2 regions of the Evansella cellulosilytica DSM 2522 genome follow, and region 2 is predicted to be linked to the other one. Evidence: predicted binding sites of a transcription regulator. Region 2 holds the regulator's gene; the other holds the start of a gene.
What was found. Region 2 encodes CtsR, which represses protease genes until heat stress. Its sites were predicted from a motif close to ATGGTCAATAAAGGTCAAACA; they were not measured.
Positions count from the first base shown of each region.

Region 1: clpP (ATP-dependent Clp endopeptidase proteolytic subunit ClpP) is a predicted target of CtsR. The motif match lies at 2,957-2,977, and genes of this name have one in related genera.

Region 1 covers NC_014829.1:3,771,371-3,775,787, reverse strand. Annotated here, with positions in the region: gene BCELL_RS17485 (gluconeogenesis factor YvcK family protein) at 1-296, shown strand, start outside; gene whiA (DNA-binding protein WhiA) at 430-1,374, shown strand; gene BCELL_RS17475 (HPr family phosphocarrier protein) at 1,455-1,712, shown strand; gene clpP (ATP-dependent Clp endopeptidase proteolytic subunit ClpP) at 2,287-2,874, opposite strand; gene rpoN (RNA polymerase factor sigma-54) at 3,186-4,417, shown strand, end outside.
Region 2 covers NC_014829.1:112,969-117,385, forward strand. Annotated here, with positions in the region: gene BCELL_RS00530 (MgtC/SapB family protein) at 1,198-1,905, shown strand; gene BCELL_RS00535 (CtsR family transcriptional regulator) at 2,170-2,634, shown strand; gene mcsA (protein-arginine kinase activator protein McsA) at 2,647-3,183, shown strand; gene mcsB (protein-arginine kinase McsB) at 3,186-4,256, shown strand; gene clpC (ATP-dependent protease ATP-binding subunit ClpC) at 4,283-4,417, shown strand, end outside.

The DNA of each region.
Region 1 (4,417 bases), 1.0 Mb from region 2:
ATGTGATGACACAGCCAGGGGAAACAGATAATTTTACTGCAGCAGACCACATTAAAGCCATATATGATCATATAGACATGCCATTTTTACACGCAATATTAGTTAATAATCAAAAAATACCATTTTCCTATTCTCAACGCTATTTAGAGGAAGGTGCCAAAGAAGTCATCGTAGATGAGCACCGATTAAAAGAAATGGGACTTGAAGTAGTAGCTGATAATTTACTTTACTTTGATAATGAATATTTACGACATGATGCCTTAAAGTTATCGCAACGACTCATATCTATGCTATAATTAATATTTAAAGATATTAATATTTATAAGCTGTCGATGATGCTATTTTATAATATCAAACGTTTTAAACGTGAATGGTGCAGTGTCAGTTAAGCGAACATCTGTCAATTATATGATGCAGGAGGTGAGGCAGATGTCTTTTGCTTCCATGACTAAAAAAGAACTAACACAACTGGAAGTAGACGAATGCTGTTCGAAGGCAGAGCTTGCCGCCTTGATTCGAATGAATGGTTCTATCTCCATTAGAAATATGCAAATTGCCTTGGACATTCAAACTGAGAATGCTGCGATTGCGAGAAGAATCTACACATTAATAAAGCAGCTTTTTCAAGTACATGTTGAGCTACTTGTAAGAAAAAAGATGCGACTAAAGAAAAACAATGTGTATGTTGTCCGAATAACGAAGGAAGCAAGATCGTTATTAGAGCAGTTAAAAATAATGGATGCAACCTTGTCTTTTACGAGGGAAATTTCTGAGGAGATTATTGAGAACGAATGCTGCAAACGTGCTTACTTAAGAGGAGCATTTTTAGCTGGCGGCTCCGTTAATCACCCAGATACATCATCCTATCATCTGGAAATTTTCTCTTTTTACGAAGAACACAACAGCTCGCTATGTGAATTAATGAATTATTTTGACTTAAACGCGAAAATGTTAGAAAGAAAAAAAGGTTTTATCTTGTACTTAAAAGAAGGCGAGAAAATTAGTGAGTTCCTCAACATTATCGGTGCTCATAGTGCCCTTTTGAAATTCGAAGATGTTAGAATAATGAAGGACATGCGGAATTCAGTGAATAGGCTTGTTAACTGTGAAACAGCAAATCTAAATAAAACTGTCGGTGCAGCAATCAGACAAGTAGAAAGTATCCGCTTAATTAAACAAGAGGTAGGCCTTGAAGTCCTTCCAGAAAAATTAAGAGAGATCGCTGAACTTCGTATAAAACACCAAGACGTCACATTGAAAGAGCTAGGTGAAATGGTGGAAAGTGGTAAGGTGAGTAAATCTGGGGTTAATCACCGTCTAAGAAAAATTGAGGAATTTGCGAATAAATTACGCGCAGGTGAACCAATTAATTAAAAAGCAGCACTAGCATAAGGACAAATGATATACAATATAATCTAATAAATATAATATACGGCTATAGGGAGGAAGTAAAGATGTTAGAAAAAAAGGTTGTAGTAAAACGTAAGACAGGGTTACAAGCAAGACCAGCTGCATTATTTGTACAAGAGGCTAATCGCTTTCAATCAGATATCTTTATTGAAAAAGATGGGAAAAAGGTAAACGCTAAAAGTATTATGGGTATTATGAGCCTGGCAATTAATGCAAACAAAGAAATTAGCTTGTCGATTTCTGGTTCGGATGAAGAAGCTGCAATGGATGCTCTAGTAGAATTTGTCGAACAAGAAGTATAAAGCTTGATTTAGCACATGTTTGTGATGAAATTAACAAAAAAGGGCCTCTCTTCTAATTAGATTGTAATTGTAATCTAACTAGAAGAGAGGCTCTTTTTGTTTGAGTGAGTTTGTTGGCGTCAGAAAGGAAAGCAAAGTGGCTTAGTATTCCTTTCCAGGAATCTGCGTGCCTCAGAAAGGAAAGCAAAGTGGCTTAGTATTCCTTTCCAGGAATCTGAGTGCCTTAGAAAGGAAAGCAAAGTGGCTTAGTATTCCTTTCCAGGAAGCTGAATGCCTTAGAAAGGAAAGCAAAGTGGCTTAGTATTCCTTTCCAGGAAGCTGAATGGCTTAGAAAGGAAAGCAAAGTGGCTTAGTATTCCTTTCCAGGATGCAGAGTGCCTTAGAAAGGAAAGCAAAGTGGCTTAGTATTCCTTTCCAGGAAGCTGTATGCAGTAGAAAGGAAAGCAAGATAAGCTAGTATTCCGTTAAAAGACACTATAATCTGTAGAAAGCCCACCACCCTCACGCCTCAATCCCGCCACCTAAAATAAAAAAAGCCTAGCAAGATTACTTCTCACTAGACTTTAAAATCATTTTATTCAGGCTTCTTCTCCATAACTTCATCAATTAAGCCATATTTTTTCGCTTCAAAAGATGTCATGAAATTGTCGCGGTCTGTATCGCGTGCAATGACTTCAATTGGTTGGCCAGTACGCTCAGCTAAAATTTCATTAAGCTTTTCACGCATTTGGACAATTCTTTTAGCATGGATTTCAATGTCTGCTGCTTGACCTTGTGCACCACCTAATGGTTGGTGAATCATTACTTCACTATTTGGTAGGGCAAAACGTTTGCCAGGTTCACCAGCAGCTAGAAGGAATGCCCCCATTGATGCTGCCATACCGATACATATTGTTTGCACTTTCGGCTGTATAAATTGCATCGTATCGAAAATAGCCATACCGGCTGTAATCGATCCACCAGGACTATTAATGTAAAGTGAAATATCTTTTTCAGGGTCATCCGCAGCTAAGAATAGTAATTGAGAAACGATAGAGTTAGCTACGTTATCATCAATAGCAGATCCTAGCATAATAATGCGGTCCTTTAATAACCGAGAATAAATGTCATATGCGCGTTCACCGCGATTTGTTTGTTCAATTACCGTTGGGACTAAATTCATTTAGTACTCCTCCTTCGCCTTATATAAAAAATATGTGAGACTAGATCACAAGAGTGCTACTTCATGTGATTATCATAAACTAATGGTCAATAAAGGTCAAATGATATGTTTGATCTTTATAAATATATGTACCAACATACTCATCATAGCCGATTTTATTTCTTTTCAAACACTATATTTTATGTAGAAACAAGAAAACAATACATAAAATCAAACTTTTTCATGAAAAAAGTTAGACAAATATATGTGAATGAACATGGTATAATTACAAGTGTAAAAAAATCAATGATTCTATTTCTAGGGGGGCTTATATGAAAAATGAAGTGCAATTACTTCAGCAGCAATCCTTGAGGCTCGTCATGACAAATGAACTTCGTCAAGGAATAGCGATGCTTCAGTGTTCAGCGATGGAATTACAAGATTACATTCATGAATTACTACTCGAAAACCCTCTAATCGAAATAGAAAGCTTTGAAAATAATAATTGGACAGCTATTACGCATGCCGATGAAAGTACATCGGCAATTGAACATATAAGTAAAGATTTCGTTGATTTAAAGCAATTTTTACAAAACCAAATTACATTTTTAGATCTTGATAAGTCAATAAAAAATATCGCTTTATATGCGGCGCAATGTGTGGATGAAAACGGATATTTACTGCACCCTCCATCAGAAATTGCTATAGAATTAAATGTCAGCCTAACTGAAGTTACAAAGGCGATAGATATTATCCAGACGTTAGAACCGGCAGGAGTCGGCGCTTCGTCATTACAACAATGCCTTCTTATCCAAATGAGACAGCAAAAAGAAAGAGACGAGCAAGCGGAATTCATTTTAGAAAATTATTTTGAAGAGCTTGCTAATAAGCAGTTAAAAACAATTGCGAACAAAGAAAATATTAGTGTATTAAAATTACAAAAAATTACTGATAAAATTCAACAACTCAATCCAAAACCAGGCGCAATTTTTTCAAATGAGCCATGCACATATGTTGTGCCAGATGTTAGTGTAAAGTCAACAATTGAAGGCTTTAAATTGTATATTCATGATGAGCTGTTGCCAAAGCTCACATTGAATAAAAACTATCAAGAACTCATGAAAAATAGTGATACTACTATTAATAAATATATTCAAAAAAAATATGAGCAGTATGTATGGATAAAAAAATGTATAGAGCAGCGTCAAAAAACTTTATTTGATGTTGCGAGCACGATTATAGAAAAGCAACTCGATTTTCTAAAAGGTGGTGCAGTGAACTTAAGACCACTAACATTAAAAACTGTTGCTGATCATTTAGGTATACATGAGTCTACCGTTTCTAGAGCTACGATGAACAAATATATAGAAACGCCGATGGGGTTGTACCCATTTAAATACTTTTTTACGGCTTCAGTAGGGTCGAATAAAGGTCAGACAAACTCTTCTGAAAGTGTAAAAACGCATTTAAAGCAAATGATAGATAATGAAGATAAAACAAAGCCTTTTTCTGATGATAAGCTAGCGACCATGATACATGAAAACTATGCAATTGCCGTCTCAAG
Region 2 (4,417 bases):
AAAGTATGAGGAAAGGAATAAGGTGTATCATACGAAGGCAATGATGCATAAGAAAGTGGGAGGAACGGAATAAAGTGTGTCATACGAAGGCAATGATACACGAGAAAGAAGTTGGACCGAGATAAAGTGTGTCATAGAAGTGCAATGAAACGTGAGAAAGTATGTGGAAACGAATAAAGTGTATCATACGAAGGCAATGACGCATATAAAAGTGGGAGGAACGGAATAAAGTGTATCATACGAGGCCAATGACACGCGAGAAAGTAGTGGGAATGAAATAAAGTGTGTCATACGAGAGTAATGAAACATGAAATCTTAAGAAAAACAAAATAAGGTGTATCATACGCAAGCAATGCTGCCCCAAAACCAAAACCACACTCAACGAAGGTCATCATAGGACGCCAATGCTACCCCAAAACCAAATCCCCACTGAACGAAGGTCATCATAGGAAGTCAATGCTGCCCCAAAAGCAAAATCGCATCCAACAAAGGTCATCATAAGCAAGCAATGCTCCCCCAAAACCAAACTCACACTCAACAAAGGTCACCATAAGCAAGCAATGCTACCCCAAAAGCAAAACCGCACCCAACAAAGGTCATCATAAAGCAAGCAATGCTCCCCCAAACCCAACCCCGCACTCAACGAAGGTCATCATAGGAAGTCAATGCTCCCCCAAAACCAACCCCACACTCAACGAAGGTCATCATACGCAAGCAATACTACCCCAAAACTAAACCACCACTCAACGAAGGTAATCATAAGCAAGCAATGCTGCCCCAAAAACAAAAGTTCACCTAACGAAGGTCATCATAGGAAGCCAATGCTGACCAAAAAACGAAAACTTACTAAACAAAGGTCACCATAAGCAAGCAATGCTCCCCAAAACCAAACCCGCATCCAACAAAGTTCTCATACCAGGAGCATTACCATCTCAACCTCCAAGACTAATCCCCAACCAAATTCCGCAAACTCCAACAACTAAACATAATCATAGAAGCCCCCTACAACTAACCATAATATTACATGAATCTTTAATGATTTAGGAAATATAATGAGACAAGTTTATATAATAATAAATAAGGGTAAATAATAACGTTGATACATTCGTACTATTAATCTCAATCATACAGAAAAGTACGATGCTTATAAGAATTGCCCTTCTACAATAATAAAATATAAGATTGGGGGGCTCTATTGTGTTGGATATATTAGCAAATGATACATTTATTATGACAGTTCGTTTAGTTTTAGCTGCCATTTTAGGTGGTTTAGTTGGGGTGGAAAGAGAGTATCACCAACATCCTGCAGGGTTTAGAACACATCTCCTAGTAAGTGTGGGGTCCTGTTTAATTATGTTACTCGCATTTTATGGATTCCAAACATATATGAGTGAGAACGAAAATTACATTAATTTCGATCCTTCACGTTTAGCAGCTTATGTAGTTAGTGGTATTGGTTTTTTAGGAGCTGGAACAATATTAGTTCAAGGGTATACAGTAAGAGGATTGACAACTGCTGCTTCAATTTGGGTTGTAGCAGGAATTGGTTTAACAGTAGGTGCAGGGCTTTATACGCCAGCAATTATTACAACGGTAATTGTTATTTTAAGCCTTTATTTATTAGGTAAAATAGACTTTAATTTTTTATCAAAAGCACAAAAAAATAATATATATATTACAGTGGACGAAAACAAAAGTACACTAACGAGTATCATCAGTGTATGTGAACAATTAGATATACAGATTAAAGCAATTAGTTCAGAAAGGCAAGAAGGATATAAAGAGAGTAGCGTAATTGAGTATCGTTTATATGTGGCAACAGTGGAGGAAAAAACGTACTACGCTCTTGTTGAAGCACTTCAAAATTATGAATTCGTTCGTAAAATAAACATTGATGCCAAGTAGAATTATCGCTTCTATATTTGGATATACTAATAAAGGTTGGGCTATTATATAGATTCATTTTACTTGCAGAGATTAAATTTTTCGATATAATATAATTATAGTCAAAGATAGTCAAAGTCAAATTTTGACGATTCTTCATGGTTAGGATGGGGTATTAATTATCAATACAGATAATTGTTTGTTTTCAGGCAGATGCTCTCCTCGTCGGTCGTATCAATCTTTTTCTATAAAAAAAATCGCCTTTTCTAAAAATGGAGGGGTAAGATGCGGAACATATCAGATATTATTGAAGATTATTTAAAACAAATAATCGAACATAGTAAAAATGAACTTATAGAGATTAAACGAAGTGAGTTAGCTGAAAGGTTTGAATGCGTGCCATCTCAAATTAATTATGTCATTAGTACTAGATTCACTATAGAAAAAGGTTATATGGTGGAAAGTAAAAGAGGTGGCGGTGGATATATCCGTATATCAAAAGTTAAGCTCAATGATAAAAATGAGTTAATTGATAAGCTAGTAGAAATTACAGGCTCTCAAATATCTCAACATTCAGCTATCAGCATTATATCTCGATTGTATGAAGAAGAAGTTATCACAAAACGTGAAGCAAATCTAATGTTGAGTGTTATTGATCGGTCTATTATTAGCTTAACATTACCTCTACGTGATGAAATGAGGGCAAGGATTTTAAAAGCAATGATTTCAACCTTAAAGTATGAAGAATAGGAGGGAGAAGTGATGCTCTGTCAAGAATGTCAACAGCGCCAAGCGACATTACACTTCACGAAGATCATAAATGGTGAAAAAACAGAATTTCATATATGTGATACATGTGCAAAGGAAAAAGGTGATTATTTTCCGGGATCAAATAGTTTTTCTATACACCAATTATTATCAGGTTTGTTAGATGTAGAGAAACCATTGTCAACTACAAGTGGCACACAAATCACGCCTAAGAAAGAATTGAAATGTGAAAAGTGTGGCATGACATATCAACAGTTTGCTGATATAGGCAGATTTGGATGCAGTGCTTGTTATGATACATTTAACGAAAAATTAGATCCTATTTTAAGGAGAATTCATAGTGGGAACTCCGTCCATGGTGGGAAAATACCGAGAAGAAAAGGGAAGGATCTCCACGTTCATAAAGAGATAGAACGCCTAAAACAAGATATGCAAAAATATATAAATGAAGAAGAATTCGAGAGTGCAGCAGAAGTTAGGGATCAAATCCGTTCCTTAGAAAAAAGCTTACAGGACGAAAAGGAGGGGTAACTATGTCTCTGCAAAATTTCATAAGTAAAGCGATAAGTCCTTGGATGAAAAATGAAGGTCCTGACTCTGACATTGTGTTAAGCAGCAGAGTACGTTTAGCAAGAAATTTGAGTAATGTCCCTTTTCCGATAACAGCATCAAAGGAAAAATTAGAAGAAAATATATTATTAGTTAAAGATAAATTTGCCAATAAAACGCATCACAAATTCGGTGACCTAGAGTTATTGAAAATGGAAGATATGAAACAAAATGAGAAAAGGGTACTTGTTGAAAAGCATTTAATTAGTCCTAACCTTTCGGATGAATCAAAGGCAGGTGCTGTATTATTAAGTGAAGACGAATCACTAAGTATTATGATTAATGAAGAGGATCACTTTCGCATACAAGTATTATTATCTGGTTTTGAGTTAAGTAAAGGATTAACGTATGCAAATGAAATTGACGATTGGATGGAAGACAAAGTTGATTTTGCGTTTATAGAAAAGCGTGGCTATTTAACTAGCTGTCCAACAAATGTAGGAACAGGGCTTAGAGCTTCTGTCATGATGCATTTACCCGCATTGGTCATAACAAGACAAATGAATCGTATATTACCAGCTATTAACCAACTAGGCTTAGTTGTCAGAGGCATTTACGGGGAAGGTAGTGAAGCTTTAGGCAATCTTTTTCAAATATCTAACCAAATGACGTTAGGTAAATCGGAAGAAGATATTGTAGACGATTTACGGAGTGTTGTTAGTCAATTAATTCAACAAGAAAGAGCGGCGAGAGAAACGTTGCTACACCAATCAAAAATCCAGATGGAAGACCGTGTTTATCGTTCTTTCGGAATATTATCGTATAGTAGAACGATGGAATCAAAAGAAGCAACTCAGCGTTTATCTGATGTTAGATTAGGAATAGACTTAGGATTCATTAATGATGTTAGCGGAAATATTTTAAATGAGTTGATGATCTTAACGCAACCAGGCTTCTTACAACAATATGCAGGAGAAATACTTTCTCCCGAACAAAGAGATCAAAGAAGAGCGACATTAATTAGAGAAAGATTAAAACTAGAAGAAACAGATTAGTAATAAACTACGGAGGTGTCATTATTATGATGTTTGGTCGATTTACAGAAAGAGCACAAAAGGTATTAGCATTGGCACAAGAAGAAGCGATGCGCCTAGGTCATAATAATATCGGAACTGAGCATATATTGTTAGGGCTAGTTCGAGAAGGAGAAGGTATT